Regions from separate parts of the Enterobacter hormaechei subsp. xiangfangensis genome, predicted to be linked through region 1. Evidence: predicted binding sites of a transcription regulator. Region 1 holds the regulator's gene; the other holds the start of a gene.
What was found. The regulator Fur, encoded in region 1, represses iron uptake genes when iron is present. The targets are predictions, from matches to a motif close to ATAATAATGAGAACNACTATCAA.
Positions count from the first base shown of each region.

Region 1 (15,453 bases):
GTATTTCTGACTACCCCTGACCACTTGGTCTTTTCTGTTTTTCGCCGTTTAAGGCGTTTTAATTCGTCAAAGAGGAATAATCTATGCGTACGTTCAGTGGCAAACGTAGTGCGCTGGCGCTGGCTATCGCCGGTGTGACAGCAATGTCGGGCCTGGTGGTTGCGCCAGAGGCAAAAGCAGCAGGTTTCATCGAAGATTCCACCCTCACGGGCGGTATTTATTACTGGCAGCGTGAGCGTGACCGTAAAGACGTCACTGAAGATAAATACAAAACCAACCTTTCTCACTCGACCTGGAACGCCAACCTTGATTTCCAGTCGGGATATGCCGCCGATATGTTCGGGATCGATATTGCAGCGTTCACCGCAATTGAAATGGCCGAAAATGGCGACAGCGGCCATCCGAACGAAATTGCGTTCTCCTCCAGCAATAAAGCCTACGACGAAGACTGGTCCGGCGATAAAAGCGGAATCAGCCTGTATAAAGCGGCTGCAAAATTCAAATATGGTCCGGTCTGGGCGCGCGGAGGTTATATCCAGCCAACCGGTCAGACGCTGTTAGCGCCGCACTGGAGCTTTATGCCAGGCACCTATCAGGGGGCGGAAGCCGGTGCTAATTTTGACTACGGCGATGCGGGGGCGTTGAGCTTCTCCTATATGTGGACCAACGAGTACAAAGCGCCGTGGCACATTGAGATGGACAAGTTCTATCAGAACGATAAAAAAACCAAAGTTGATTATCTCCACTCGCTGGGAGCGAAGTACGACTTTAAAAACGATCTGGTGCTGGAAGCTGCATTTGGTCAGGCTGAAGGCTATATCGATCAGTACTTTGCTAAAGCCAGCTACAAATTTGATATCGCGGGTAGCCCGCTGAGCACCAGCTATCAGTTCTACGGTACGCGCGACAAGGTCAGTGATGGCAGCGTAAATGATATCTATGACGGCACCGCGTGGTTACAGGCGCTGACCTTCGGCTACAAGGTAGGTCAGGTTGATTTGCGTCTGGAGGGAACATGGGTCAAGGCAGAAGGGCAGCAGGGTTACTTCCTGCAACGTATGACGCCTACCTACGCCTCCTCTAACGGTCGTCTGGATATCTGGTGGGATAACCGCTCTGACTTTAACGCCGACGGCGAAAAGGCGGTCTTCTTCGGGGCAATGTATGACCTGAAAAACTGGAACCTGCCCGGCTGGGCAGTGGGAGCATCCTACGCGTACGCCTGGGATGCGAAGCCCGGGGATATGGCAACGCCAGACGCGTACTACGATCCGAACTACCGTCTGAAAGAGTCTTCATACAGTCTGGATGCGATTTATACCCTTCAGGAGGGCCGTGCGAAAGGCACGATGTTCAAACTGCACTTCACCCAGTATGACAACCACTCCGATATCCCGAGCTACGCGGGCGGCTACGGCAACATCTTCCAGGATGAACGTGACGTGAAATTCATGGTCATTGCGCCATTTACCATCTTCTGAGGAATGCTGCGGCGGGCGGTGTCCCGCCGTTATGGAGACTGAACATGATGAATAAAAGGGTAATCGTTGCGTTGCTGACCTTCGGGCTGGTGGCATGCGCGCAGGATCAGGTGCCGAAAGAGGACTCCCGTCTGAAAGAGGCCTACAGCGCGTGCATCAATACCGCACAGGGTTCACCTGAGAAGATTGAGGCCTGTCAAAGCGTGCTGAACGTGCTGAAAAAAGACAAAGCCCATGAGCAATTCGCCACGCAGGAAAACGTTCGCGTAATGGATTACCAGGCCTGTATTCAGGCGCGTAAAACCGGTAACGATCAGGAAGTGGCGAAGCGTTGCGATAAGATCTGGAACGAGATACGCAATAACAATAAATAAGTTGCTTTACGCCCGGTGGCGCAGCGTCACCGGGCTTTTTTCAGGCAAAAAAAAGCCAACCTCACGGCTGGCTCAGAGTATGAACACTCACTTATTTTGCGTCGTGCGCATGTTCATTTTCGCGGCAATCACCTTCAGCACAGTGACCGTACAGGTACAGGCTGTGGTTGGTCAGGCGGATGCCATGACGGGCGGCGATTTCACGCTGGCGCGATTCAATGGAATCATCGCTAAATTCAATGACCTTGCCACAGTCGAGGCAGATCAGGTGATCGTGGTGGTGCTGCTGAGTCAGCTCGAACACGGATTTACCGCCTTCGAAATTATGACGAGTAACAATGCCCGCGTCATCAAACTGGTTCAGCACACGATAGACGGTTGCCAGCCCAATCTCTTCACCCATATCGATAAGACGCTTATAAAGGTCTTCCGCACTGACATGGTGATTGTCTGGCCCCTGAAGCACTTCAAGGATTTTTAACCGAGGAAGCGTTACTTTCAGGCCAGCTTTCTTTAATGCGGTATTGTTGTCAGTCATGCGGAATCTGTCCTGTTGCTAAACGATTCACTTCAAAAGAAGAAGTGACAGAAAATGCACTTGGGATAATGCGTCTCATTATAGAACTGCCATGGCTAAATGAAAACTGCAAGTCTCAAGCAAAGTATGCTTATAAAAACGTGGTATCACCAACAAACTTGTTCGATGGCACCCACTTTTTACCAGGGGGATATTGTACAGGTCTGGGCGAAAAAGTTAAAAGTTTGTAGCAATTAATTTAATCGGTTTTACCTGGAAAACGGGCGCAACCGGAGTTGCGCCGCAGGGATATCAGGCGTTAAGGATATCGTCCAGGTTCAGCTCTTCACGAACCTGCTTAACCCATTTTTCTACACGCTCAGCGGTCAGCTCTGGCTGACGGTCTTCATCAATGGCCAGGCCAACGAAGTGATCGTCATCTGCCAGACCTTTGGAAGCTTCGAAATGGTAACCCGCCGTTGGCCAGTGACCGACGATCGCCGCACCGCGTGGCTCAATGATGTCGCGAATAGTGCCCAGCGCATCACAGAAATACTCAGCATAGTCTTCCTGATCGCCACAGCCAAACAGGGCAACCAGCTTGCCGTTGAAGTCTACTTCTTCCAGCGTCGGGAAGAAATCGTCCCAGTCACACTGTGCTTCACCGTAGTACCAGGTGGGGATGCCCAGCAGCAGGATGTCATAGCCCTCGAGATCTTCTTTGCTGCTCTTGGCGATGTCATGCACATCAGCAACGTCTTTACCGAGCTGTTTTTGAATGTTTTTTGCGATATTTTCAGTATTGCCGGTATCACTGCCAAAGAAAATGCCGATGATTGCCATGAGTAAAATAACCTCTTGAAACTTAATGGTATGGTGGCGCAAATTGTCCACGGATAAGGGCAATAATAGCAGAACAGGCAACCCTGCGGAAACAGCTATCACGCAGGACTGCACTCTGTGCTACATGAAAAAGGTAATATTGGGGATTTTCTGACTCACGCCTTGCCGCGTAACGTCTCAAGCTGGGCGATCAGCATCTCTTCGATCAGTTCGCTGCGGCTGATGTTGCGCGCGTCAGCTAACTCGTTAAGCGCATCGACGGCATCGGCATTCAGCTTCAGTTCGACACGCTTAAGCCCACGATTTTTATCGCGTTTAAGCTGGTTGCGTTTATTGATACGCAGCTGTTCATCGCGCGAAAGCGGATTCGTTTTCGGTCGTCCCGGTCGACGCTCATTCGCGAACAGATCTAGTGTCGTACGGTCCGTTTGTTCTTTGGCCATGATTCTGAGACTTCGGGGGAAACACGCCGCCCTGCTAATGCCCGGGCGATAAGCGCGCCATCATACATCACCCAAATCCACACGCCAACGACTGGAAGCCCGTCGTCTTCCGGTCGCTGGCTTTTTAATCAATTCGCTGTATCAGTAAGATAGCGGCGAATGGCGCGCAGGACGGCATCCGGTTTTTCCGCGTGGACCCAGTGCCCGGCACCCGCAATGACGTGAGCGCGAGCCTGCGGGAATTGCGCCAGCAGCGCGTCACGGTACGCGTCAGTGACGTAAGGGGAGTTGCCGCCGCGAATAAAAAGGGTAGGGTGCGGCCAGGCGGGGACGGCTTCCCAGCCCACAATATGCGAATACTGATCCCACAGCACCGGGACGTTAAAGCGCCATTGCCCGTCAACAAACGATTTCAGCAGGAACTGGACCACGCCTTCTTCATCAAGATGCTCGCGCATAACGGCAGCCGCCTGTTGGCGGGTTGCGACACCCGCTTCGGTGACCGCATTGATGGCGGCAAAAATCTCATCGTGACGGCGAACGTCGTAATTGACGGGCGCAACGTCGATGACCACCAGCCCGGAAATTCGCTCAGGTGCCAGCGCAGTGAGCGCCATCACCGCTTTACCGCCCATTGAATGCCCGATAAGCGTCGCTTTCTGAATATTATTCGCATCGAGGGTGTCCCGCAGATCCTGCGCCATGGCTGCGTAGGTCATCTCCTCCGAGCGCCCTGAAAGACCGTGATTGCGCATATCAACCTGGAGGATCTCGTGATCGGTCACTAAATCGCGCGCCAGCACACCCAGATTATCCAGGCTACCAAACAGGCCGTGAACCAGTACGATGGGAGAATTATTGTTCGGCGATTGTGCAGTTTGCGCTCGGGTATTCAATTTCATGGCAAAGTTCTTTTTTTAGGTTTGTCAGGTTAGGGTATCATGTTGACCATTCTGCCGCCCGGGGGCAAGGATCCAGTTTAATCTGACTTTTGCCGCCAACCTGGTTTGACGCTATCCGCTGTTGGGATTTGACCTTATAATCTCAACGACTTGTATTCAGATAAGATATCGCACTGGATTAAGATGAAAACAATCGAAGTTGATGACGAACTCTATCAGTATATTGCCAGCCAGACGCGGCATATTGGGGAGAGCGCGTCCGACATTTTACGGCGCATGCTTAAAATTTCCGCCGCCTCACAGCCCACTCCTGTCACTAAAGATGTCGTGTCTCAGCCGAGCGTTGTTGCACAAGTAAAACCTGCCGTCATGCCGGCAAAGGACAAAGTGCGCGCGATGCGCGAGCTGCTGCTGTCCGATGAATATGCCGAGCAGAAAAAGGCCGTTAACCGCTTTATGCTGGTGCTGTCTACACTTTACTCACTGGATAACAACGCATTTGCAGAAGCGACAGAGTCGCTGCACGGTCGCACGCGCGTTTATTTCGCAGGCGACGAGCAGACCTTGCTGCAAAATGGCAACCAAACCAAACCCAAACACGTTCCCGGTACGCCATACTGGGTGATCACCAATACCAATACGGGCCGCAAGTGCAGCATGATCGAACATATCATGCAGTCCATGCAGTTCCCGGCGGAATTGATCGAAAAGGTTTGCGGTACAATTTAACCCTTGCATCAGAAGGACCAGGCAATGGCAAATCACAGCCGTGCAGGACAACCTGCGCAACAACGCGATTTGATTAACGTCGCTCAACTGACCGCGCAGTACTACGTGCTGAAACCGGTGGTGGGCAACGCAGAACACGCAGTGAAGTTTGGTACATCTGGCCACCGCGGCAGCGCGGCGCGCCACAGCTTTAACGAACCGCACATTCTGGCCATTGCTCAGGCCATCGCGGAAGAGCGCGCCAAAAATGGCGTCACCGGTCCGTGCTATGTAGGGAAAGATACCCACGCCCTGTCTGAACCTGCTTTTATCTCCGTGCTGGAAGTGCTGGCGGCGAACGGCGTAGACGTGATTGTTCAGGAGAACAACGGTTTCACGCCAACGCCTGCGGTGTCTAACGCTATTCTGGTACACAACAAAAAAGGTGGCGCGCAGGCTGACGGCATTGTGATCACCCCGTCCCACAACCCACCGGAAGATGGCGGCATCAAGTACAACCCACCAAACGGTGGCCCGGCGGATACCAACGTCACGAAAGTGGTGGAAGATCGCGCCAACGCGTTACTGGCTAACGGTCTGAACGGCGTGAAGCGTATCTCACTGGATGAAGCCATGGCCTCCGGCCACGTGAAAGAGCAGGATCTGGTTCAGCCGTTCGTGGAAGGGCTGGCGGATATCGTCGATATGGCCGCTATCCAGAAAGCCGGTCTGAAGCTGGGCGTGGATCCACTGGGCGGCTCCGGTATTGAATACTGGAAACGCATTGCCGAGCACTACAAGCTGGATCTGACCATCGTGAACGATCACGTCGATCAGACCTTCCGCTTTATGCACCTGGACAAAGACGGCGCGATCCGTATGGACTGCTCCTCCGAATGCGCAATGGCTGGCCTGCTGGCGCTGCGCGACAAGTTCGATCTGGCGTTTGCTAACGACCCGGACTACGACCGTCACGGTATCGTCACCCCGGCTGGGCTGATGAACCCGAACCACTACCTGGCTGTGGCCATTAATTATCTCTTCCAGCACCGTCCGCAGTGGGGCAAAGAGGTCGCGGTGGGTAAAACGCTGGTCTCTTCCGCCATGATTGACCGTGTGGTCGATGCGCTGGGCCGCAAGCTGGTGGAAGTGCCGGTGGGCTTCAAGTGGTTTGTTGACGGTCTGCACGACGGCAGCTTCGGCTTTGGCGGTGAAGAGAGCGCGGGGGCATCCTTCCTGCGCTTCGACGGCACCCCATGGTCAACCGATAAAGACGGCATCATCATGTGCCTGCTGGCGGCGGAAATCACCGCGGTCACCGGTAAGAACCCGCAGGAACATTACAACGAGCTGGCGGAACGTTTTGGTGCGCCAAGCTATAACCGTATCCAGGCTGGCGCCACGTCTGCGCAAAAAGCAGCTCTGTCAAAACTCTCTCCGGAGATGGTCAGCGCCAGCACCCTGGCAGGTGACCCGATCACCGCGCGTCTGACGGCGGCACCGGGTAACGGCGCATCCATCGGCGGCCTGAAGGTGATGACCGAAAACGGCTGGTTCGCCGCGCGTCCATCCGGTACGGAAGATGCGTACAAAATCTATTGCGAAAGCTTCCTCGGCGCTGAGCATCGTCAGCAGATTGAGAAAGAAGCGGTAGAGATTGTCAGCGAAGTGCTGAAAAACGCGTAAGTGGTGTTTGGTGCGGGCTGATGCCCTCACCCCGGCCCTCTCGCACGGGGAGAGAGAGAAAACACTAAAAACGGCAACCTCAGGGTTGCCGTTTTGCTTTTACCTAACTGTGCTTGTTCTTCAATTCAAATCTCGGCGACACCAGACCGTACAGCGTCCAGCCCATAAAGGTCACCATCGCACCATACAGCATCGCTTCCTGGCCGGAGGAATAGAGCGCATAGAAGCTGTAAATTGCGCCAATCAGCGCCACAATATTGGCCGCACGGGCTTTGCGCGGATCAACCTTCGCCACCTTCTGAATAATCACCAGCGCCGCCATCGACAAAATGTACGGAATGATGTTCGTCACCACCGCCAGGTTGACCAGCACGTTAAACTGGCTGTTCAGTGACGGGCTGATGGTCATCAGCGACAAACCACTCTGGAAGATGACAATCGCCAGCATCCCTTGCACTGGCGCATCCGCTTTGGTCACGCGGGAGAAGATTTTCGGGAAATAGCCTTCGTCAGCCGAGGATTTAAACACCTGAGCGATGGTGAACTGCCAGCCCAGCAGCGAGCCGCAGCAGGACATCACCATCAGTCCCATGATCACTTTCCCTACCTCCGGCGTAAACATCTGCGCAAACGCCAGCCCGAACGGCGCCGTGGAGTTGGCCAGATCCATGTTGGGCACAATTCCCGCAATCACGTTGGTCGAGACGATATAGATCACCGCCGCCCCCAGCGTCCCGCCGAGTACCGCGATCGGCACATTTTTCTCCGGGTTTTCCACCACTTCCGCATTCGCACAGGCTGACTCCAGCCCGAGGAAGGCCCATAGCGTCATGGCGATGGACGATCCCACGGCAGTGAAGAACGGTACGTGATGCGGATTCCAGGAGTTGGCGTACAGGGTCGGGCTGAACCAGAACCAGCCGATGATGCACAGGCCGACAACCGGGATAATCACGCCCCAGACGGTAATGCTGCTAAGTTGTCCGGTGATGCGCGCGCCGCCAAAGTTGGCGACGGTACAGATCCACAGCACGCCGATGGTTGCCAGCCCAATCTGCACCGGGGTCAGCGTCGCCCCAAACAGCTCCGTGCCGTAACCGACAGCGGAAATGGCAATCGCCACGTTGGCGATCAGCAGCGACACGCCGTAGGTATAGTTCGCCATAAAGTTACCGGACTTACCGAACGCATATTCGGCATAGCCACCCATCTCGCCGGACTTGCGGCTGAACATTCCGCACTTGGCAAAGGCCCATGCCAGCGCCATCGAACCCATGGCGGTAACAAGCCAGGAGATAATCGAAATCGTCCCCACTTCAGCGAGCTTGGTGGGCAGCATGATGATCCCCGAACCCATCATATTCACCATGGTGAGAATAGTGAGTTGCACCACGCCCATCTTGTTGGCCTTACTCATAATTTTTCTCCTTTCAGCAGCGATGGCTGAGCGGCAGGTTGTTTGATGACGTAGCAGCGCACCTGTTTGCGACCGTCACACTCCTCGACGTAAACCCCCTGTAACTCCGGCGCAAAGCCCGGCAGCAGATTGATCCCGTCTTCCAGCGCGGCGAAGTAGCGCAGCACGGAACCGCCCCAGACTTCCCCCGGAACCACGCACAACACCCCCGGTGGGTAAGGCAGCGCGCCTTCCGCGGCGATACGGCCTTCCGCGTCGCGCAGGGACACCAGCTCGACCTCACCGCGCAGATAGGCATAGTTCGCCTCCTGCGGGTTCATCATGACGCGCGGGAAGTGAGACCTGCGGAACATCTCTTTTTGCAGCTGCTTCACGTTATGGCGGGCATAGAGGTCGTGCATCTCCTGACAAATCTGACGCAGGGTATAATCCGCATAACGTTCCGGATGTTGCTTATAAAGAGAGGGCAGAACCTCTTTCAGCGGCACATCGCTCTGGAGCAGTTTTTCGAAGCGCACCAGTTGGGCGACGAGCTGCTGCAATTTGCCCATGTCCTCCGCCGGGGTGAGCAGGAAGAGAATGGAGTTGAGGTCGCATTTTTCAGGCACGATGCCGTTTTCACGCAGGAAGTTGGCGAGGATGGTGGCGGGCACGCCGAAATCATCGTACTCGCCGGTGCGGGCGTTGATGCCTGGCGTGGTCAGCAGCAGTTTGCAGGGATCGATAAAATACTGATGCTCGGCATATCCCTCAAAGGCGTGCCAGCGTTCGCCCGGAACAAAATGGAAGAAGCGCAGATCGGTAGCAATCTCTGCCGTATCCCAGCTTTCCCATGGACGGCCATCCACCGTCTCTGGCACGAACGGACGAATAAACTGACAGTTCTGAAGGATCAGTTTCCGTGCTTCGATACCGGTCACCACGCAGTCCATCCACATGTTGCGCCCACTTTGCCCCTCGTGCATGCGGGCGTTGATATCCAGGGCGGCAAACAGCGGATAGAACGGGCTGGTGGAGGCGTGCATCATAAAGGCGTTGTTGAGGCGCTTATGCGGGACATAGCGCGCCTGGCCTTTTATATGGCTGTCCTTCTTATGGATTTGCGAGGTTTGCGAGAAGCCCGCCTGCTGCTTATGCACCGACTGGGTAACCAGAATGCCCGGATCGTTTTCGTTCAGCTCCAGCAGCAGCGGCGAGCAGTCGGCCATCATCGGGATAAACTGCTCGTAACCCACCCAGGCGGAGTCAAACAGAATGTAATCGCACAGGTGACCAATCTTATCCACCACCTGACGGGCGTTATAAATGGTACCGTCGTAGGTGCCCAGCTGGATCACCGCCAGACGGAAGGGACGTTCATCCCGCGCGCGACCAGGCGCGACCTCTGACACCAGTTCCCGCAGGTAACTCTCGTCGAAACAGTGTGCGTCAATACCGCCGATAAACCCGTACGGGTTGCGCGCCGTTTCCAGATACACCGGCGTCGCGCCTGCCTGTAACAGTGCTCCGTGGTGAATAGATTTATGGTTATTGCGATCGAACAGCACCAGATCGCCTGGCGTGAGGAGGGCATTGAGCACCACTTTGTTGGAAGAGGAGGTGCCGTTCAGCACGAAGTAGGTTTTATCCGCATTAAAGACTTTTGCCGCATGCTGTTGGGCGATGCATGGCGCGCCTTCATGGATCAGCAGATCGCCCATTGCCACGTCGGCATTGCACAGATCGGCGCGGAAAAGCGTTTCGCCAAAGAAATCGACAAACTGGTTTCCGGCCGGATGGCGGCGGAAGAACTGGCCTCCCTGATGTCCGGGGCAGTCAAACGCACTGTTCCCCTGCTGGACGTAATCGACCAGCGCGCGGAAGAACGGCGGGCGGAGCTGGGTTTCGTACTTCTGCGCAGCCGCTTCAAGCTGGCGTCCGTAGTACGCATTGCTGGTGTCGGAGTACTCAAAAACGCCGTGAATACGCGACAGAAATTCAGCCGGAACCCTTTCTTCTTTATGCGTGGCAATAAACACCGGAATACCGAATCCCGTGGCTTCTATTTCTTCTATGGCGCCATTGAAAATATCGCTGACGGCCAGAACCACGGCTGCCACATCAATATAATCCGATGCGGTGATATCCACAATGTCGCGCGAAGTGGTAAAGCATTCAGGGCAGGCACGGCTGACGGCAATTTTTAACGTTTTCATCTTTATCTCTTTATTTCAGGCAATATGGGGCCCTCGACTTCTTGCGGTAAAGAAATCGATTATTTCCGGAAAAAAAAGCAAAGCGTGTCCGCTGATACGAAATCAGTTAATTGCTTTTTTGCTGAGTAGAATTCAGTCCGCCCGGTTGCGGAGAATCTGAATCACAAGGAATGAGCGCAGGTGTTCACAGGCAACAGCCTGTAAAATAGCGTGTTTCAGGATAACCTGTAAGCAGATGCGCCAGAAGTCGAAGGACTACCGGGCGTTAAAGAGATGAAAGTCAAAACAGTTTCGGTGGGCAAACATCATGATATGTGTTGTCCGCCTTATATGGGGCATTAAACGATTATTGTTTTCCATGTTCAATTTCCTTTCAGTAATTGAAAGCATGGTCATTTTATCCAGGAAAAAGGGATTAACTGTGAAACAGATCACCAATAACCGATCATTTCAGAAATAATTAGTCGTTTTGAGTGAATAACGAAGATCAAAATGCTGTTTTGTTGGCTCGGTGTTAAATTGATGTTTTAATTGTGTTTAAAGAGGGCGAATATAGCCGTGAAAATAATCTCATCGTTATTTTCATGGCTATATTCAGGTTGGTAAGTTTTTATTTAAAATTAAAGTGAATACTTATTCAGATTATAAACCGATATCCAATACCGGTTTCTGTTAATAAATGACGAGGACGCGCGGGATCGGCTTCAAGCTTCTGGCGAAGGTGTCCCATATAAATGCGTAAATAGTGACTATGCTCGACAGCATTCGGCCCCCAGACCTGGCTTAACAGCTGTCGCTGCGTTAACACTTTACCATGGTTATTGAGCAGCACGGCCAGCAGACGAAACTCAATAGGCGTAAGGTGGATCTCTTCTTCTCCTCTTACGATGCGGCGTGCAGCAAGATCGACGCGGATATCGCCAAAGGCGTACACCGGGTCGGAAGGGGAGGTGGCACTGTGTCGACGCAGCGCCACACGAAGCCGGGCCTGTAACTCGCCAATGCCAAACGGTTTGATCAGATAATCATCCGCTCCGGCATCCAGCGCGGCGATTTTATCCGTCTCTTCGGTGCGGGCAGAGAGCACCAGAATAGGCATCTGGCTCCACTGACGCACCTCACGAATAAAATCGATGCCGTCGCCATCCGGAAGTCCCAGATCCAGGATCACCAGATCTGGCTTGCGGGTCGCGGCTTCAATCAACCCTCGTTGAAGCGTTCCGGCTTCATGAACGCGCAAACCGTCGCCTTCCAGCGCGGTACGCAGAAATCGGCTGATAGCGAGCTCATCTTCAACAATCAGAACGTTAATCACAAATCCTCTGGTAATTCATCAAGTTCTGGTGGGCTTTCCAGAGGAAGTGTAACACAAAAGCGTGCCCCACCTTCCGGGCGGTTCTCTGCGGAAATGGTGCCGCCATGCACGTCGACAATCGCCTGGCAGATCGCCAGCCCCAGCCCAACGCCAGGAATGGCGGATTCCTTATTACCGCGCGCAAATTTTTCGAATATGGCGCGCTCCTGACCGGCCGGAATACCCGGCCCGGTATCCCAGACGTCGAGCCGCAGCACACGTTTATCCACCCTGGCAGCAATCCCCAGCCGGGCCTTTGCCCCGGCGTATTTAGCGGCATTTTCCAGAAGATTAATCAGCACGCGCTCAAACAGCGGGCCATCCACATGGATTAACGTCAGGGGTTCCGGCATGTCCAGCTCAATATGGCGCCCGCCGAGACCCGGCTCCAGCATCTTCAGCGCACTGCCGACAACCTCCTCAAGGGTGAGCCACTCTTTTTTGAGGTTAAACCCGCCGGACTGAATGCGCGCCATGTCCAGCAGGTTGTTCACCAGGCGCGTGGTATTCAGCACGTGCTGGCGAATTTCGCTGGCCTGCATCGCGTGCTTTGATCCTTCCGCCGCCAGATCCAGCGTCAGAATTTCGGACTGGCCAAACAGCACGGTAAGCGGCGTGCGCAAATCGTGAGACAGCGCTGCCAGCAGCGAGTTGCGAATACTTTCGCGCTCGCTTGCCAGCCGCGCCTGCTCTTCGCTGGCGGTGAGCGCCAGCCGTTCAAGGGCGCTGGCGACCAGCAGGGTGAAGGTTTCCAGCAGGCGCTGCTGTTCGGGGATCATCAGCTGACGCAGGTTAGACGGCTCGACGATGACCAGCCCGTGATTTTTATCCGCGCTGCGCAGCGGCAGGATCTGGTAAGGCACGCCGGGCAGCGTGTCGGTGCCGGCGCCGGCAGGTAAACCCTTATCGAAACTCCAGCGGGCAATCGCTTCATCCCAGGGCGTCATCCCCGAAGGGGAGGTCAGCGGGCGAAGGCGCCCTTGTTCGTCGGGGAGCAAAATCAGGTTACTGGCATGAAAGGTCGAACGGATAAACTGCTCGCTGGTCTGCACGATATCTCGCTGCGTGCGGCCAACCGCCAGCGATTTTGACATTTCATACAGATGGCGCGTGCGCTGCTCGCGATAGCGGGCAATGCGTGCCTGGTAGCGCACGCCTGCCGTCAGATTCCCGATCACCAGCCCGACGGTAAGCATCACGGCAAAGGTCAGAATGTACTGCACGTCCGAGACAGCAAGCGTCCCGCGCGGAGCAATAAAGAAGAGATCGAAGCTGATGACGTTGATCACCGTCGCCAGCACCGACGGCCAGCGGCCATAAAAGAGCGCGACCACAACGACGCCGAGCAGATAAATCATGACCAGATTGGCGGCGTCGAAGGCGATGAGCCACTGGCTGGCAATCACCGTAATCAGGGCGCAGAGGACCACGGCCACCATGCAGCCCCGGATCTGAATGCGCCATTTATCGCCAAAGGTGCGAGCGTCCGGCGTACGGTTGGGCAGGGGGGCGGGCTTGTCATCCAGCGCGACGATGACTAAATCAAGATCCGGCGCGCGGCGGGCCAGCCTGTCGGCAAAAGATTCGCGGCTAAACCAGCGGCGGTGCTGGCGACGTCCAATGACAATCTTGCCCAGGTTGTGCTCCCGCGCGTAGCGCAGAATGGCTTTATCTTCCTGCGGATCGGAAAGGGTTGCGGTTTCGGCGCCCAGCTCCTGCGCCAGCCGCAGCGCGCTCAAAATGGCGCGGCGCTGATTTTCCGGCAGGCCATGCAGCTGCGGCGTTTCGACGTAGACCGCGTGCCAGACGCTGCCAAACTTCGCTGCAAGCCGGGCGGCGGTGCGAACCAGTTTTTCGTTGCCGCTGCCGTGACCAATGCATAACAGAATGGCGTCCCGCGTGTGCCAGACGCGCTCTTGTCCCTGTAGGTCTCGCCAGGCGCGCATCTGGTCATCAACGCGATCGGCGGTGCGGCGCAGGGCCAGCTCGCGCAGTGCAATCAGGTTTCCTTTGCGGAAAAAATGTTCGATGGCGCGTTCGGCCTGGCCGGCAATATACACTTTGCCTTCATGCAGGCGCTGGCGCAGATCGTCCGGCGGCAGGTCAACCAGTACGACTTCATCGGCAGAATCAAAAAACGGATCGGGGACGGTTTCACGCACCTGGATACCGGTTACACCGCTCACCACGTCGTTCAGGCTTTCCAGATGCTGAACATTCACCGTGGTGAAGACGTCAATGCCTGCCTCAAGCAGCTCCTCAACATCCTGCCAGCGCTTCGGATGGCGGGAGCCTGGCGCATTGCTGTGCGCCAGTTCGTCCATCAGGATCAGGGCAGGGCGGCGGGCGAGGGCGGCATCAAGATCAAACTCCGTGACCAGCCGCCCGCGATGGCTGATACGCTGGGGCGGCTGCGTCGCCAGCCCCGTCAGCAGCGCAGCCGTCTCTTTGCGACCGTGGGTTTCCACCACGCCGATGAGAATATCAAGCCCCTGCGCCCGAAGCCGCTGGGCTTCCATCAGCATGGCGAAGGTTTTCCCGACACCCGCGCAGGCGCCGAAAAAAATTTTCAGCTTGCCACGGTGGGCTTCAGCCGTCTGTTCAAGCAGCCTGTCCGGATCCGGGCGCATGGGCTCGTCGGTCATTTAGTTCTTCCTTAGCGCATCCAGCGCCAGATTCAGCTCAACAATGTTCACTACCGGCATGCCGATGAAGCTGACCAGCGGCTTTTGCGTATGTTCTGCAACCAGCTGGCTCACCTGCTCGACGGTCAGCTGACGGGCGGCGGCCACGCGTGGGATCTGCCAGGCCACCGCGTCCGGCGTCAGGCTGTAATCCAGCCCGCTCGCGGAGGCGGTGACCAGCTCAACCGGCACCTCACGGCTGGCCTGCGGATTAGCAGCGCGCAGGGCGGCAACGCGTTCAGCAATGGCTTTGTCCAGGTCAGGGTTACTGCCCGCCAGATTGCTGCCGCCGGAGGCCATTGGATTATACGGGCTTTCCGCAGTGGCGGAAGGGCGTCCCTGGAAGTAGCGTGGGTCCGTAAAGTTCTGCCCAATCAGACGCGAGCCGCGGTTTTCACCGTTCTGGATAATCAGCGAGCCGTTGGCCTGATCCTGAAACCACCACTGGCCCAGCGCGGTAGTCATCAGCGGGTAAAGCCCGCCGGTAATCAGAGACAGCAGAATAAACAACAGTATAGCGGGACGTAACATCGTCATTGGATCCACCTTTTAAACCAGCCCGAACAGCGTTAGCAACATGTCGATAACCTTGATCCCAATAAAGGGCACCACCAGCCCACCCAGACCGTAAATCCACAGGTTACGGCGCAGCATGGCGGCGGCCGTCAGCGGCTTATAGCTCACCCCTTTCAGCGCCAGCGGAATAAGAAAGACAATAATCAGCGCGTTGAAGATCACCGCGCTCAGAATGGCCGAGGCCGGAGAGTGCAGGTGCATCACGTTCAGGGCATTTAGCTGCGGGTAGGTTGCCGCAAACGCCGCCGGAATGATGGCGAAATACTTTGCCAC
Region 1 covers NZ_CP017183.1:1,328,384-1,343,836, forward strand. The annotation lists gene chiP (chitoporin ChiP) at 84-1,481, shown strand; gene chiQ (ChiQ/YbfN family lipoprotein) at 1,529-1,855, shown strand; gene fur (ferric iron uptake transcriptional regulator) at 1,947-2,393, opposite strand; gene fldA (flavodoxin FldA) at 2,685-3,215, opposite strand; gene ybfE (LexA regulated protein) at 3,371-3,658, opposite strand; gene ybfF (esterase) at 3,787-4,560, opposite strand; gene seqA (replication initiation negative regulator SeqA) at 4,744-5,289, shown strand; gene pgm (phosphoglucomutase (alpha-D-glucose-1,6-bisphosphate-dependent)) at 5,314-6,954, shown strand; gene potE (putrescine-ornithine antiporter) at 7,058-8,371, opposite strand; gene speF (ornithine decarboxylase SpeF) at 8,368-10,566, opposite strand; gene speFL (leader peptide SpeFL) at 10,822-10,926, opposite strand; gene kdpE (two-component system response regulator KdpE) at 11,204-11,881, opposite strand; gene kdpD (two-component system sensor histidine kinase KdpD) at 11,878-14,565, opposite strand; gene kdpC (potassium-transporting ATPase subunit KdpC) at 14,566-15,141, opposite strand; gene kdpB (potassium-transporting ATPase subunit KdpB) at 15,154-15,453, opposite strand, start outside.

Region 2 (15,453 bases), 2.1 Mb from region 1:
TCTACCGAAGAGATGGACAGCGTGTTTGCTCTGCCGTACAAGCGTGTACCGCATCCGTCATATGGCAGCAGCCGCATTCCGGCGTACGAGATGATTCGTTTCTCGATCAACATCATGCGCGGCTGCTTCGGCGGGTGCTCCTTCTGTTCGATCACCGAACACGAAGGCCGTATTATTCAGAGCCGTTCCGAAGAGTCGATTGTTAACGAGATCGAAGCCATTCGCGACACGGTGCCGGGCTTTACCGGTGTGATCTCCGATCTGGGTGGTCCAACGGCCAACATGTACATGCTGCGCTGTAAATCGCCGCGCGCCGAGCAGACCTGCCGTCGTCTCTCCTGCGTCTATCCGAGCATTTGCGAGCATATGGACACCAACCACGAGCCGACGATCAACCTTTACCGTCGCGCCCGTGACCTGAAAGGCATCAAGAAGATCCTGATCGCCTCTGGCGTGCGTTACGACATCGCTGTGGAAGATCCGCGCTACATTAAAGAGCTGGCGACGCACCACGTGGGCGGGTATCTGAAGATCGCCCCGGAGCACACCGAAGAAGGCCCGCTGTCCAAAATGATGAAGCCGGGCATGGGCAGCTACGACCGCTTTAAACAGCTCTTCGACACCTACTCAAAACAGGCGGGGAAAGAGCAGTATCTGATCCCATACTTCATCTCCGCACACCCCGGCACCCGTGATGAAGACATGGTGAATCTGGCGCTGTGGCTGAAGCAGCGTCGATTCCGTCTGGATCAGGTGCAGAACTTCTACCCGTCGCCGCTCGCCAACTCGACGACCATGTATTACACCGGCAAAAACCCGCTGAGTAAGATTGGTTATAAGAGCGAAGACGTGGTGGTGCCGAAAGGGGATAAACAGCGCCGTCTGCATAAAGCGCTGCTGCGCTATCACGATCCGAAAAACTGGCCGCTGATCCGCCAGGCGCTGGAAGAGATGGGGAAAAAGCACCTGATCGGCTCGCGTCGTGATTGCCTGGTGCCTGCGCCAACGCTGGAAGAGATGCGCGAAGCGCGCCGCCAGAACCGCAACACGCGCCCGGCGCTGACCAAACATACCCCGATTGCGCATCAGCATTCGAATGGTGTTGCGGGAACGAAGAAGAACGTAAAACGTAAGACCGGTTAAACCTGTAACAATACCCGGTGGCGCTGCGCTTACCGGGTCTACAGGTCTAACCCTCTCCCCTCCTGGGAGAGGGCAGGGTGAGGGGATTACCCGCCAAACTGATCCGGGTCCGGCCCAAGCCGCTTGCCCTGATCCAGCTTCGCAATTTCACCCAGCTCGTCTTTATCCAGGCGGAAATCCCAGACGTCGAAGTTCTCGGCGATACGCGATGGCGTGACCGATTTCGGGATCACCACCAGACCGCTATCCAGATGCCAGCGAATGACGATCTGCGCCGGGGTTTTACCGTACTTATCCGCCAGTTCACGGATGATTTTCTGGTCAAACACCCCTTCGCCGCCCTGGGCCAGCGGGCTCCAGGATTCGGTCTGGATCTTGTGCGTGGCGTTCCATGAATGAAGCTGGCGCTGCTGCATCAGCGGATGCAGCTCAATCTGGTTAATCACCGGCGCGACGCCCGTTTCATCAATCAGGCGTTGCAGATGATGAACCTGGAAATTACAGACGCCGATGCTTTTTATCAGCCCCTCTTTTTGCAGTTCAATCATCCCTTTCCAGGCATCAACGTAATGGTCGATAGCCGGTACCGGCCAGTGCATGAGATAAAGATCGACGAAATCGAGCTGGAGTTTCTCCAGACTCTCCTGCAACGCTTCGCGGGGACGCTTTTGATCGTCGTTCCACAGCTTGGTGGTGATGAAAAGCTCATCCCGGGGAACGCCGGCGCTGGCAAGCGCTTTTCCCACGCCGTCCTCGTTTTTATAGGCGGCGGCGGTATCGATGGACCGATAGCCGACTTCCAGGGCTTTATGAATGGCGGAGACGACCTCGTCGTTACCGGCTTTCCATACACCTAGCCCCAGCTGGGGCATCACGTTGCCGTCCTGTAGCTTGATTACGGTTTGGTTTGCCATTTTTCCTCCTTCAGGTGCTCATCGCCGGAGGGAACCTCCGACGATGTGATGTGCATTAAGTCTGGACGAAATGTCAAAAAACGAAAGTCAGGATCCTAAAAACGCTTAGCGTGCCGCTTCGTAAATATGACGGCTGACGTCAAGGGTGATGTCGCCATGCTCGCCGATCTGCGTCATACCGTGTGCTTCCAGTTTCGCCAGCAGGGCAGGGATGGAGCTGCCGTCCAGGCCGTAGCCAGAGAGACGCGTTGGCACGCCCAGGCTTTCAAAGAAGTGACGGGTGGCTTCAATCGCGGCATCGATACGCGCATCGTCGGAACCGTCGGTGATGTTCCACACGCGTTCGGCGTACTGGAGCAGTTTGGCGCGTTTAGCGTCACGTTTTTCGTTCCACAGCGCAGGCAGAACCACCGCCAGCGTCTGGGCGTGATCCAGGCCGTGCATCGCCGTCAGCTCGTGGCCGAGCATGTGGGTAGCCCAGTCCTGCGGCACGCCTGCGCCGATCAGGCCGTTCAGCGCCTGGGTGGCTGCCCACATCACGTTGGCACGCACGTCGTAGTTTTCAGGCTCTTTCAGCGCTTTCGGACCTTCTTCAATCAGCGTCAGCAGAATGCCTTCCGCGAAACGATCCTGAATTTTGGCGTTTACCGGGTAAGTAACGTACTGCTCAACGGTGTGAACAAAGGCGTCGACCACGCCGTTCGCCACCTGACGCGCAGGCAGGGTATAGGTGTAAACCGGATCGAGGATCGCGAACACGGGCTGAACGTGTTCGTTCATAAAGGCCTGCTTGTCACCGGTGGTTTTACGGGAGATGACCGCGCCTTTGTTGGACTCTGATCCGGTGGCCGGCAGCGTCAGCACGGAGCCCATCGGGATCGCACTGCTGATGTCGCTGCCGCCCGTTTCCAGAATATGCCACGGGTCGATGCCGTCAGCGTAATGGGCCGCCGCCGCGATGAATTTGGTGCCGTCCAGCACGGAACCGCCGCCCACCGCCAGCAGGAAGGTGATCTGCTCCTCGCGGGCGATTTTTACCGCGTTCATCAGCGTTTCATAAGACGGGTTAGGCTCGATACCGCCGAACTCGCGCACGTCCAGACCTTCCAGAGCGCTGTACACCTGATCCAGTACGCCGGTTTTTTTCACGCTGCCGCCGCCGTAGGTAATCAGGACGCGGGCGTCCGTCGGGATTTGCGCGCGCAGGTCAGCGATAGCGTTTTTACCAAACAGAATGCGGGTTGGGGTATGAAGATTAAAGTTGTTCATGGCTTGTTCCCTGTAGTGGGTAAAAAATCGTGGTGGCGCAGAAGGCAACCTGATGCTGCTCATTGTGGCGGGCAGGCGCTATCCTCTCAATGCACATTCCTGCCGATGTCTTGCCCATTTCTACAGCGTGCTGGAGAAACGGTAAGAAAATGCGCACACTGTCAGCGTCGGAAACCGTACCCGGAGTAACTGAAAATGAACCGTGATGCCATCTGCCGCCAGCTAACGTCGCAGATTAAAAGACTGATTGATAACGGAAATGATTCGGCTGAGCTGTTGCCGGATATTCGATTGCTGTACGGTACCCAGCCCGGGACGCGCACCCCGGTGATGTATCAGCCCGGCATCGTGTTTCTCTTTTCTGGCCATAAGATTGGCTATATCAATGAGCGCGTGTTCCGTTACGACACCAATGAATATCTGCTTCTGACAGTACCTTTACCCTTCGAATGTGAAACTTTCGCGACAGAGGAGGTGCCGCTGGCCGGGATCCGCGTCAACGTCGACATCCTCCAGTTGCAGGAGCTGCTGATGGATATTGGGGAGGACGAACTTTTCCGGCCGTCGATGGCGGCAAGCGGTATCAACTCCGCGACCCTGTCGGAGGAAATTCTCTGCGCGATTGAACGCCTGTTAGACGTGATGGAAAGGCCTCTGGATGCGCGTATTCTCGGAAAGCAGATTATCCGCGAAATTCTTTACCATGTGCTGCTCGGGCCGGGCGGCGGGGCGCTGCTGGCACTGGTAAGCCGCCAGACGCACTTTAGCCTGATTAGCCGCGTGCTCAAGCGCATTGAGAGCCAGTACACGGAAAACCTCAGTGTTGACCAGCTGGCGGCGGAAGCCAACATGAGCGTCTCGGCGTTTCACCATAACTTTAAATCCGTCACCAGCACGTCGCCGTTGCAGTACCTCAAAACCTACCGTCTACATAAGGCGCGGATGCTGATGATCCACGATGGCATGAAGGCCAGCGCCGCGGCGATGCGGGTTGGGTATGAAAGCGCGTCGCAGTTTAGTCGGGAGTTTAAGCGCTACTTCGGCGTCACGCCGGGGGAGGATGCGTCGCGCATCAGAACGATGCAGGGCGCTTAGGCTTTTGATTCTCTCCCCGCGGGAAGAGAATCAGGATGGGGTATCAGGCGCTGCAATACTTCTTCTTAATCACCACCGCGATTGTGCCGACCAGGCCCGCAACCAGCAGGAAGATCGGCAGCACCATCAGGAACGTCATCACCTGGTCTTCATGGCGCTTAACAAACGGGATCATGTTCAGCGCGTAGCCGAGCGTGGTGACCACGCCCACCCAGAGCAGGGCGCTCAGCCAGTTGAAGAACTGGAAGCGGCGGTTGGACAGGCCCGATATGCCCGCCATGGTAGGCAACAGGGTGCGAACAAACGCCAGAAAACGCCCGGCGAGCAGCGCCAGCAGGCCGTGGCGGTCAAACATGCAGGTGGCGCGCTGGTGATATTTATGCGGCAGCTGCGCCAGCCAGCCTTTCACCACGCGGGTGTTTCCAAGCCAGCGCCCTTGCAGGTAGCTCAGCCAACAGCCGAGACTGGCCGCAGAGGTGAGGATCACCATTGTCGGTGCGAAGTCCATCACGCCCTTGCCGATCAACGCCCCTGCGAGCAGGAGCAGGCTGTCGCCGGGTAAAAATGAGGCTGGAAGTAGTCCATTTTCCAGAAACAGCGTCGCGAACATCACGAAATAGACAATCCCGACGACATGCGGGTCCGCCAGCGCGGCAAAATCGTGTTGCCAGAGCGCCGTGATGATATTTTGAATAACAGCCATGGACTTTCCTGTGGAACAGCAGATATAACGCTATTGTACTCCCAATTTTGCCTGTCGGGGTTGATCGCAGGCGCATCTCATACAGACTTTTCTGCTTGCGGTGTTCAGAATTGCGTCCGGGGAGTACATTTCAGTCAGCACTTTACACGATGCGCTCAAATCCTGCCGATAAATCCGCAATTAAATCGTCCACATTTTCCAGCCCGATATGCAGGCGGATTAAGGTCCCTTCGAAGTCCACCTCGCCGCCCGGGCGCAGGGCCGCAATCTGCTCCGGCTGGTTGGGCAGGATCAGCGATTCAAACCCACCCCATGAATAGGCCATGCTGAAGAGGGTAAAGTTATCCAGATAGCTTGCCAGTTCGGCGTCATTCAGGCGCTTTTTAAGTACAAATGAGAACAACCCGCTGCTGCCCGTAAAGTCACGTTGCCAGTATTCATGGCCTTTGCTGCCCGGCAGCGCCGGATGGTTAACGCGCTCCACCTGCGGATGCAGCGCCAGCCACTGTGCAATTTGCAGGCTGCTTTCGTGATGCTGACGCAGACGCACGCCGAGCGTACGGATGCCCCGGCTGGTCATGTAGGCGGTATCGGCATCCACCATCTGGCCCATCAGGTAGGCGTTTTCACGCAATTGATCCCAGCAGCGGGCGTTAGATACCGCCGTACCGATCATGCCGTCGGAATGGCCAATCAGGTATTTGGTCGCCGCCTGAATGGAGATATCGATGTCAAATTCCAGGGCTTTAAACAGCACACCTGCCGCCCAGGTGTTGTCGATCATGATGATCGCTTCCGGCGCTATGCTGCGCACCGCCTTCACGATGGCCGGGACGTCATGCACTTCCATGGTGATGGAGCCGGGAGATTCCAGGAACACAACGCGCGTGTTGGGCTGAATAAGCCCGGCAATACCGGCCCCAATCAGCGGATCGAACCAGCTGGTGGTGACGCCGAGCTTGCTGAGTATTTTGGTGCAGAAGTCCTGGCTTGGCTCGTAAGCGGTATTGGTCATCAGGACGTGGTCACCCTGTTCCACAAACGCCAGAATGGTATTGGCGACCGCCGCCGCGCCGCACGGGAACAGCGCGCAGCCCGCGCCGCCCTCCAGTTCGCACATGGCTTCCTGCAACGAGAAATGGGTTAACGTGCCACGACGACCGTAAAATAGCCCGCCCTTCGCGCGATTACGCGTAGCGATTTTTTTATCTTCAACGGTATCAAACACCAGCGAGGAGGCGCGCTGGATCACGCTGTTGACCGAGCCCTGAGTGTATTTCTTACTGCGTCCTGCCTGCACCAGCGTGGTCTCAAGCTGCTTTTTAGTCATGTTCGCTAACCCTATTTTTATACGTCTGGACGTCCAGACTACCACGATTGTCAGAATGTGCATCCGGATGCTTATCGAATAAGCAGAAAATATTATCAAAAATTCGCATAAGAAATTTTTACTGCGTAAGCGCAAGGAAAGTGAGCGAAAATTACGGCACTATGTAAATACTAATGAGAACTACTATCAATTCGACGACGTTTTGATATTATTACGTTCAGATTTTGTGATTTGCGTCTTGGAGATACAGAGTGGGTAATAATTTGATGCAGACGGATCTCTCCGTTTGGGGCATGTATCAACATGCTGACATCGTAGTTAAGATTGTGATGATCGGCCTGATTCTGGCGTCCGTGATCACCTGGGCTATCTTCTTCAGCAAGAGCGCCGAACTTCTTTCACAAAAACGCCGCCTCAAGCGTGAGCAGAAGCAGCTGGCGGAAGCCCGTTCTCTGGATCAGGCTTCTGATATCACCTCATCCTTCCATGCGAAAAGCCTGACTACCCTGTTAGTGAACGAAGCGCAGAACGAGCTGGAACTCTCCGCAGGCAGTGAAGATAACGAAGGCATTAAAGAGCGTACCGGCTTCCGTCTGGAGCGTCGCGTTGCGGCCGTGGGTCGTCATATGGGCCGCGGTAACGGCTACCTGGCGACTATCGGCGCTATCTCCCCGTTCGTCGGCCTGTTCGGTACCGTCTGGGGCATCATGAACAGCTTTATCGGTATCGCCCAGACGCAGACCACTAACCTTGCGGTCGTCGCGCCGGGTATCGCAGAAGCGCTGCTGGCAACGGCTATCGGTCTGGTTGCCGCTATCCCGGCGGTTGTTATCTATAACATCTTCGCGCGCATGATTGGCAGTTACAAAGCCACACTGGGTGACGTTGCCGCGCAGGTTCTGCTGCTGCAAAGCCGCGATCTGGACCTGAACGCCAGCGCCGTTAAACCGGTTCATGCGGCGTCCAAACTGCGCGTAGGTTGATTGTATGGCAATGCGTCTTAATGAAAATCTGGACGATAACGGTGAAATGCATGAGATCAACGTGACGCCGTTTATCGACGTCATGCTGGTTCTGCTGATTATCTTTATGGTTGCCGCACCGCTGGCGACGGTGGACGTGAAGGTGAATCTGCCTGCGTCCTCCAGCCAGCCGCAGCCGCGTCCGGAAAAGCCTATCTACCTGTCCGTGAAGGCCGATAAGTCCATGTTCCTGGGCAACGATCCGGTAACGGATGCCTCGGTTATTCCGGCGCTGGACCAGCTCACCGGCGGCAAGAAAGACACCACCGTCTTCTTCCGCGCGGATAAAACCGTCGATTATGAAACCATGATGAAGGTGATGGACACGCTGCATCAGGCGGGCTACCTGAAGATTGGTCTGGTCGGCGAAGAGAAAGCGGCCGCGAAGTAAAACGAAGGCTCTTGCAGCCTTGCCTGCCGGGTGGCGGCGTCGCCTTACCCGGCCTGCATTCCGCAACAATCATTGTTGTCTCACTCTGAAGGCGCCGTCGGCGCCTCTTCATCAAGCGCCACACAGGTCACGTTTGATGTACGGTAATTGCCTTCCGAGAGTTTACGGGTCAGGCGCAGGGTGGCTGTCTCGCGTGCCAGCAAGTACTGATAGTTCGCCTCCAGTCGCCCGAGGATCTTCTCTTTAAGCTCAGGACGCTGTTCAATAATGGCGTTCATCACCGCGCCGTAAATCTCCTCCTTGGCCTGCAAGGCGTAAATCTCCCGACGGTTCTGCCATTTCAGGCGTACCAGCGTGGCCGGAATCGAAACCAAATCCTGCGTAATTCGCGTCATCTCGTCATTTTTTATCTTTTTCAGGGCGTCGAGATTCTGCTTTAAGATAAATTCATCGCTTTTTTTATCATCTAAAGTCAAATAAACGTTATTACCGCTATCATCATTCACGTTAATCTTCCCCCAGGTTATAAAAGATGGGATTGTTTTTTTCACGCGTAATTAAATTAAGCCAAATTTCATTGCCGGCTTCATTTATTTGCTGCGTTTTCTCGACCATTATTTGACTTAGCGTCTGGGCGTCTATTTCCCCTTCGGCCTGTAAATCATTCAGCAGATGAACTAAGGCTTCAATCTTGATCGCGCGAAATAAACGCTCTTTTAAATGGCGATCGTGCTCTTCCAGCACCATATTACGGGATTTGCCGGTGCGTGAAACACCAATTAATATGTCGGCTTCATAGTCGGAGAGTTTTCTTTTTCCTTGAGTGAAATTCGCCTCTTTATCTGCTTCCGTCGAAGGCTGTTCCACAAGCGTAATGTGGTACTTTGCCGGGACAAGATTGTCGGGCAGCATTTTAATTTCCTTTAATTTCAAAAGGGTGGGATTGGAAAAAGGGTGAGATTCGTTGACAATATCATGAGGCAATTTTAAAATCAAAAAAAATGGAGCCTACCCATGAACAGCATTTTCTTCACGGTCATAACGTTACTATTACTGACCGCTGGCGTGCTTTTATTGATGCAAGAGTTCAATAAAACGAAAGTGTCAAAAGACGTCAGTGAACCGCCGCAGCCTGAATTGATGTCGAAAGAGGAGGGGGAAGATCATTTCTCCGTATTGATGAACGCCGTGACGCCGGTCTGGTACTGGCGAGTAAATCACGAATATATCGATTTCCTCCATGCGACAATTAAGCGAATGAAAATGGCCGAAATTAATGATACGCCCGGCCTGTTCGACGCGCAGCGCCGCTGTAGCGACCTTAATTCGGCGGTCTATAAATATTACGACAATATCAAAAAGCGCTGTCTGAATGGCGAGAAGGTGTCGTACTCCGATTTAGATGTATTAAATCTGCGCCAGTGTTTTCGTGAGTTTAGCCTGGAAGCCTACCCGGAACTGGTCGCGCTGGTCTGGCCGGAGTATGCGCGTCCGGATGTAGATCCCAACGAGGTATAGTTGAGATATACTCAGCGCTGGTTTCGTTTGCAGACAGGATTTTATGGAACGCTTCTTTGAAAACGCAATGTATGCCTCTCGCTGGCTGCTCGCACCCGTCTATTTTGGTCTCTCCCTGGCGCTGGTCGCCCTGACGATTAAGTTCTTTCAGGAGATATTCCACGTCCTGCCAAACATTTTCTCCGTGGCAGAAGCCGATTTGATTCTGGTTCTACTGTCGCTGGTAGATATGACGTTGGTGGGAGGATTACTGGTGATGGTGATGTTCTCCGGTTATGAGAATTTCGTCTCTCAGCTTGATATCGCCGAGCACAAAGAAAAGCTCAGCTGGCTGGGGAAAATGGACGCCTCATCGCTGAAGAATAAAGTCGCGGCGTCGATTGTTGCAATTTCGTCTATTCACCTGTTACGCGTCTTTATGGACGCGAAAAACGTCCCGGATAATAAGCTGATGTGGTATGTGATTATCCACCTGACGTTTGTGCTGTCGGCGTTTGTGATGGGGTATCTGGATAAGATCAGTAAGAAATAAATTCACCACGCCCCCTCTCCCTGTGGGAGAGGGGGCGTGGTAAGGGCAGCAGGCCGCACTATTTATCCGACGACGCCTGCCACAAATTCAGCTCACCATCCGCAACGTGCTGGTCAATCCGCATCAGTTCATCTTCGCTAAAGCGCAGGTTATTCAGCGCCTGAACGTTCTCTTCCAGCTGCTCCGGGCGGCTCGCGCCAATCAGTACCGACGTTACACGCTCATCTTTCAACAACCAGCTTAGCGCCATCTGCGCCATCGTCTGCCCGCGCGCGTGCGCCATCTCGTTCAGCAGACGAAGGCTGCTCAGGTTGGCTTCCGTCAGCATTTTCTCCGTCAGGCCGCGCACTTTTTTCCCTTCGCGCTGCATACGTGAACCGTCCGGAATGCCGTTCAGGTATTTTCCGGTGAGCAGGCCCTGTGCCAGCGGGGTAAAGGCGATACAGCCCGTTCCGTTTTTCTCCAGCGCGTCCAGCAGGCCGGTCTTGTCGACCCAGCGGTTAAGCAGGTTGTAAGACGGCTGGTGGATCAAAAGCGGGATCTTCCACTCGCGCAGCAATTTGGTCATCGCCGCCGTGCGTTCCGTGGAGTAAGACGAAATGCCGACATACAGCGCTTTTCCGCTCTGCACCGCGTGTGCCAGCGCGGCGGCGGTCTCTTCCATCGGCGTGTTTTCGTCTACGCGGTGAGAATAGAAAATATCCACATACTCCACACCCATGCGGTTCAGGCTCTGGTCGAGGCTGGCGAGCAGGTACTTACGTGAACCGCCCGAACCATACGGTCCTGGCCACATGTCGTAGCCCGCTTTGGTGGAGATGATCAGCTCGTCACGATACCCGGCAAAATCCTCCCGCAGCAGACGGCCAAAATTCTCTTCAGCGCTGCCCGGAGGGGGGCCGTAGTTGTTGGCAAGATCAAAGTGGGTAATGCCGAGATCGAAGGCCTTACGCAGCAGCGCGCGCTGGGAATCGAGCGGCTGAACGTGACCGAAGCTGTGCCACAGGCCCAGCGACAGTGCCGGTAAGCGCAGGCCGCTTTTGCCGCAGTATCGGTACTGCATGTTTTCGTATCGGCCGGTGTAAGGGTGCCAGGACATGATGTCTCCTTTCTTGTCGGTGAATTTTCGAAACAACGTTTTCATTCTATGCCGACTCGATAACGAAAAAAGTATATTTTCTACAGTATCTGCCGATAACGAGGGGAGTACTCGCCTCTGGGCGAATTCACCCTCACGGCAAGGAATACTCAATGAAGATGCTTCGTAATTTCACCATCCGTTTCGTCATGCTGACGATACTGGGGATCTTTTGTGTCATGTGGGCAGGCGTGGGGCTTTACAGCACCTGGTCTCTGTCTCGTGTTTCTGATGGTAATGACGTTGACCGCCAGCTGGTCCGGCAAATGACGGTGCTGAGCCAGGGCAACGATCAGTATTTCCGTTTCGTCACCCGCCTGAGCCGGGCAATGGAAGTTAAAGCGGCGGGCGGCACGCCGGACCTGGCTCCTGCTCAGCAGGCGCTGGATAACATGAGTAAAAAGCTGGCAGAGATGAAAGCTATCTCCCCGGGCCCGATGGATGAAAAGGTGTCTGCGCAGGTGATTTCCACCTGGCAGGCGCTGCTCGATCAGGGCGTTACACCGCAGATGGCGCAGGCGAAGCAGGCGACGCTCGAAGGCTATCGTCAGCATGCCAACAACGTCACGCCGCCGCTAAGCCGTGCATTCGGGTCAGCGGCTGAGAACTTTAACAATACCGCGGCGAAGGCGCTCGACAGCACGCGCGTGGTGGTCGACGGCCTCACCAGCATGACCCGGACGGTAATTATCACCGCCACGATCGTGGGTCTGCTGATCCTGCTGTTCACCGACCGCTACCTGGTGGCGATACTGGTAAAACCGCTGGATCGTATCCGTCAGCAGTTCCGCCAGATTGCGCAGGGCGACCTCAGCCAGCCGATTGAATCTTTGGGCCGCAACTGCGTGGGGCAACTGGTACCGCTGCTGAGTGCAATGCAGGACAGCCTGCGGGAGGCGGTCAGCACGATTCGTTCCGGCAGCGAGAATATCTGGCGCGGGGCAACGGAGATCTCCAGCGGGAATAACGATCTTTCTTCGCGTACCGAAGAGCAGGCCGCCGCGCTGGAAGAGACCGCGGCCAGCATGGAGCAGCTTACCGCAACGGTGAAGCTGAACGCCGAAAGCGCGCGCCAGGCCAGCCAGCTTGCGGATGTCGCCTCCAGCACGGCCAGCCGCGGCGGGTCGCTGGTGGAAGATGTGGTTACGACCATGAGCGGCATTTCGGACAGCTCGAAAAAAATCGCTGAAATCACCACCGTTATCAACAGCATCGCTTTCCAGACTAATATTCTGGCGCTGAACGCCGCGCTGAACGCCGCGGTGGAAGCCGCCCGGGCCGGGGAGCAGGGGCGAGGCTTTGCGGTCGTGGCGGGTGAGGTACGTAATCTGGCCAGCCGCAGCGCGAATGCGGCCAAAGAGATCGAAGGGCTGATTGCGGATTCCGTTGCCCGCGTGGAGCAGGGGGCGCAGCTGGTGAACGATACCGGCACCACGATGGAAGCAATCCTGCGCGACGTGACGGAAGTGACCGTCATTATGAAGCAGATCGCCACCGCGTCAGAGGAGCAGAGCAAAGGAATTTCTCAGGTCGGCGTTGCCATCACGCAGATGGACGGCGTGACCCAGCAGAACGCCTCGCTGGTGGAGCAGGTTTCCGCCGCCGCCGCCGCACTGGAACGGCAGACCGAAGAACTCCAGCGCTCAGTGCAGAAATTCCGTCTCACCGCGTAACCTCATCGTGTCAGGCCGTCTCTGGCGGCCTGACGTTTATCGCTCTGAATAATCTGTGTTACCTGCGACAGCTGACCAATTTTCACTTCGCTTGCCCGCATAAATTTACTTTTGTCGATCAGCAGCAGCGACTGGCTGGCGCGGTTTAACAGCAGCGCCTTAAAGCCCGCGTTGTGCTCGGACGGATCCCAGAGGACGCCATGCTCATCGACCCCTTCACACGAGAAGATAAACAGATCGATCTCCAGCCCTTTTAGCTGCGTCACCAGCGCCGGATTAACATAGCAGCGATACTTACGCTCAAGCGTTCCGCCGGAGCAGATAAGCGTGATCCGCTCGCGCTTTGCCATCTCGTGGCAGACAGGCAGGCTGTTGGTAAATACGGTGAGGTCGATGTCCGGCAACTGGCGCGCCAGATGAAAGCAGGTTGAGCTGGCGTCGAGGGCGATGGTCATCCCTTCGCTGATCCAGCCCAGCGCGTGGCGGGCAATATCGGCTTTGTCGGCATAATGGCTTTTCAGGCGTGCGCCAAAGGGTTCACCGCTGTCGCGGCTGTCCGGGTGAATCAGACGCGCGCGCCCGTGCTGGCGCAGAAGCTTCCCCTGCTGCTGCAACGACTTCAGATCCCGGCGGATCGTCTCTTTGCTGACGGAGAGCTTTTCAGCCAGCACCTCGGTAGTCAGCCAGTCGCTTTGACTCAGCAGGGTGATAAGGCTCTGCTGTCGGGTCGCTTTTAGCGTCTGGTCTGACATACGAGGCTCCTTGCGCACGCGTGCTGACGCATTTTTCTCATCGCGGAAGAAGGGCGGCGAACCGCCCGGTCAAGGATCAACCCTGACGTTTATCTTCCGTCTGGGTATCGAAGTCGCTTGCTGAATGACGCTCATGCAACTGCTCGTTCAGCTCGCCGTTGGTACGGTTAACAATGCGCCCGCGTTTCACGGCCGGACGATTCGCCACATCTTTTGCCCAGCGCTGCACGTTGGTGTACTTCCCGGCATCCAGGAACTCGGCGGCGTTATAGACGCTGCCCAGCGCCACGCAGCCAAACCATGGCCAGACTGCCATATCCGCAATGGTATATTCCTCACCCGCTACGTAACGACCGCGCGCCAGCTGTTTGTCCAGCACGTCGAACAGGCGTTTAGCTTCCATGGTGAAGCGATCGATAGCGTACTCAATCTTCACTGGCGCGTAGTTATAGAAGTGGCCAAAACCGCCGCCGAGGAACGGGGCCGCGCCCTGTAACCAGAACAGCCAGTTCAGGGTTTCCGTTCGTCCTGCCGGATCTTTTGGCAGGAAGTGACCAAATTTCTCGGCCAGATAGAGCAGGATATTGCCGGATTCAAAGACGCGCGTCGGCGGGGTGGTGGAGTGGTCACGCAGGGCCGGGATCTTCGAGTTCGGGTTCACGTCGACAAAACCGCTGGAGAACTGATCGCCCTCGCCAATGCGGATCAACCATGCGTCGTATTCCGCGCCCGTCACGCCCAGCGCCAGCAGCTCTTCCAGCATGATGGTAACTTTCTGTCCATTCGGCGTACCGAGTGAGTACAGCTGGAGCGGGTGCGCGCCCACAGGTAGCTCTTTCTCGTGCGTCGCGCCCGAGACGGGACGGTTGATATTGGCGAACGCGCCGCCGTTATTCTGTTTCCATTCCCACACTTTCGGTGGCTGATAGGTGTTATCTGACATGTTGGCCTGCCTCTTTGGTGTTGTGTTGAGGCAGTGTAGCAGGAGATGCAGGAACCGTTTAACGATGCGAGCGTAATGGGCAGGGCGGGTGTATGATAACGCCACCTCTGTCAGTTAATTACAACGTGCAGACGACGACAACCCCACAAAAAAATTGCCGCCTGCCTGTTTTAGGTTGGACACATGCGTAAAGGAACGTTAAGCAGTGACGCCCCCTTCGGGACGTTATTAGGTTATGCGCCGGGTGGCGTGGCGATTTACTCTTCAAATTACGGCAGTCTCGATCCGCGTCGCTATCCGGAAGACGCGGAATTCCGCAGCTATATCGGCAACGAGTACATGGGCCATAAATGGCAGTGCGTTGAGTTTGCGCGCCGTTTCCTGTTTCTCAATCACGGGTTTGTCTTTACCGACGTCGGGATGGCGTGGGAGATCTTCTCCCTGCGTTTTTTGCGCCAGGTGGTAAACGACAATATTCTGCCGCTACAGGCCTTTGCCAATGGCTCAAAACGCGCGCCGCAGGCCGGTGCGCTGCTCATCTGGCAAAAGGGCGGTGAGTTTCATGAGACCGGCCACGTCGCCGTCATTACCCAGCTGCTGGATGACAGAGTGCGCATTGCCGAGCAGAACGTTATTCACTCCCCGCTGCCGATGGGGCAGCAGTGGACGCGCGAGCTGCGTCTGAGCGTGGAGGACGGTTGCTATACGCTTCATGACACGTTCAACGATACCGAGATCCTCGGCTGGATGATCCAGACGGAGGAGACGGAACACAGTATTCCTCAGCCGGAGATCGACGGTGAACTGCTGAAAATCAGCGGCGCGAGGTTGAAGAACAACCGCCAGTTCGACGGGAAATGGCTCAATGAAAACGACGCCCTGCAACAGGCTTACATTCGCGCCAACGGCCACGTTATCAACAACGATCCCTGCCAGTACTTCACCATTACCGAAAGCGCCGAGCAGGAGCTGATCAAAGCCACCAACGAACTGCACCTGATGTACCTTCATGCCACCGACAAGGTGCTGA
Region 2 covers NZ_CP017183.1:3,900,958-3,916,410, reverse strand. The annotation lists gene BFV63_RS18685 (YgiQ family radical SAM protein) at 1-1,143, shown strand, start outside; gene dkgA (2,5-didehydrogluconate reductase DkgA) at 1,230-2,057, opposite strand; gene yqhD (alcohol dehydrogenase) at 2,163-3,326, opposite strand; gene BFV63_RS18670 (AraC family transcriptional regulator) at 3,522-4,421, shown strand; gene yghB (DedA family general envelope maintenance protein YghB) at 4,465-5,124, opposite strand; gene metC (cystathionine beta-lyase) at 5,267-6,454, opposite strand; gene exbB (tol-pal system-associated acyl-CoA thioesterase) at 6,706-7,437, shown strand; gene exbD (TonB system transport protein ExbD) at 7,442-7,867, shown strand; gene BFV63_RS18645 (hypothetical protein) at 7,948-8,373, opposite strand; gene BFV63_RS18640 (hypothetical protein) at 8,375-8,779, opposite strand; gene BFV63_RS18635 (ESA_00282 family adhesion-associated protein) at 8,882-9,385, shown strand; gene BFV63_RS18630 (TIGR00645 family protein) at 9,429-9,917, shown strand; gene BFV63_RS18625 (aldo/keto reductase) at 9,976-11,016, opposite strand; gene BFV63_RS18620 (methyl-accepting chemotaxis protein) at 11,169-12,728, shown strand; gene fucR (L-fucose operon activator) at 12,731-13,480, opposite strand; gene yghU (glutathione-dependent disulfide-bond oxidoreductase) at 13,557-14,423, opposite strand; gene gss (bifunctional glutathionylspermidine amidase/synthase) at 14,607-15,453, shown strand, end outside.
Region 2: a site for Fur is predicted at 6,622-6,644, ahead of exbB (tol-pal system-associated acyl-CoA thioesterase). Genes of this name have one in related genera too.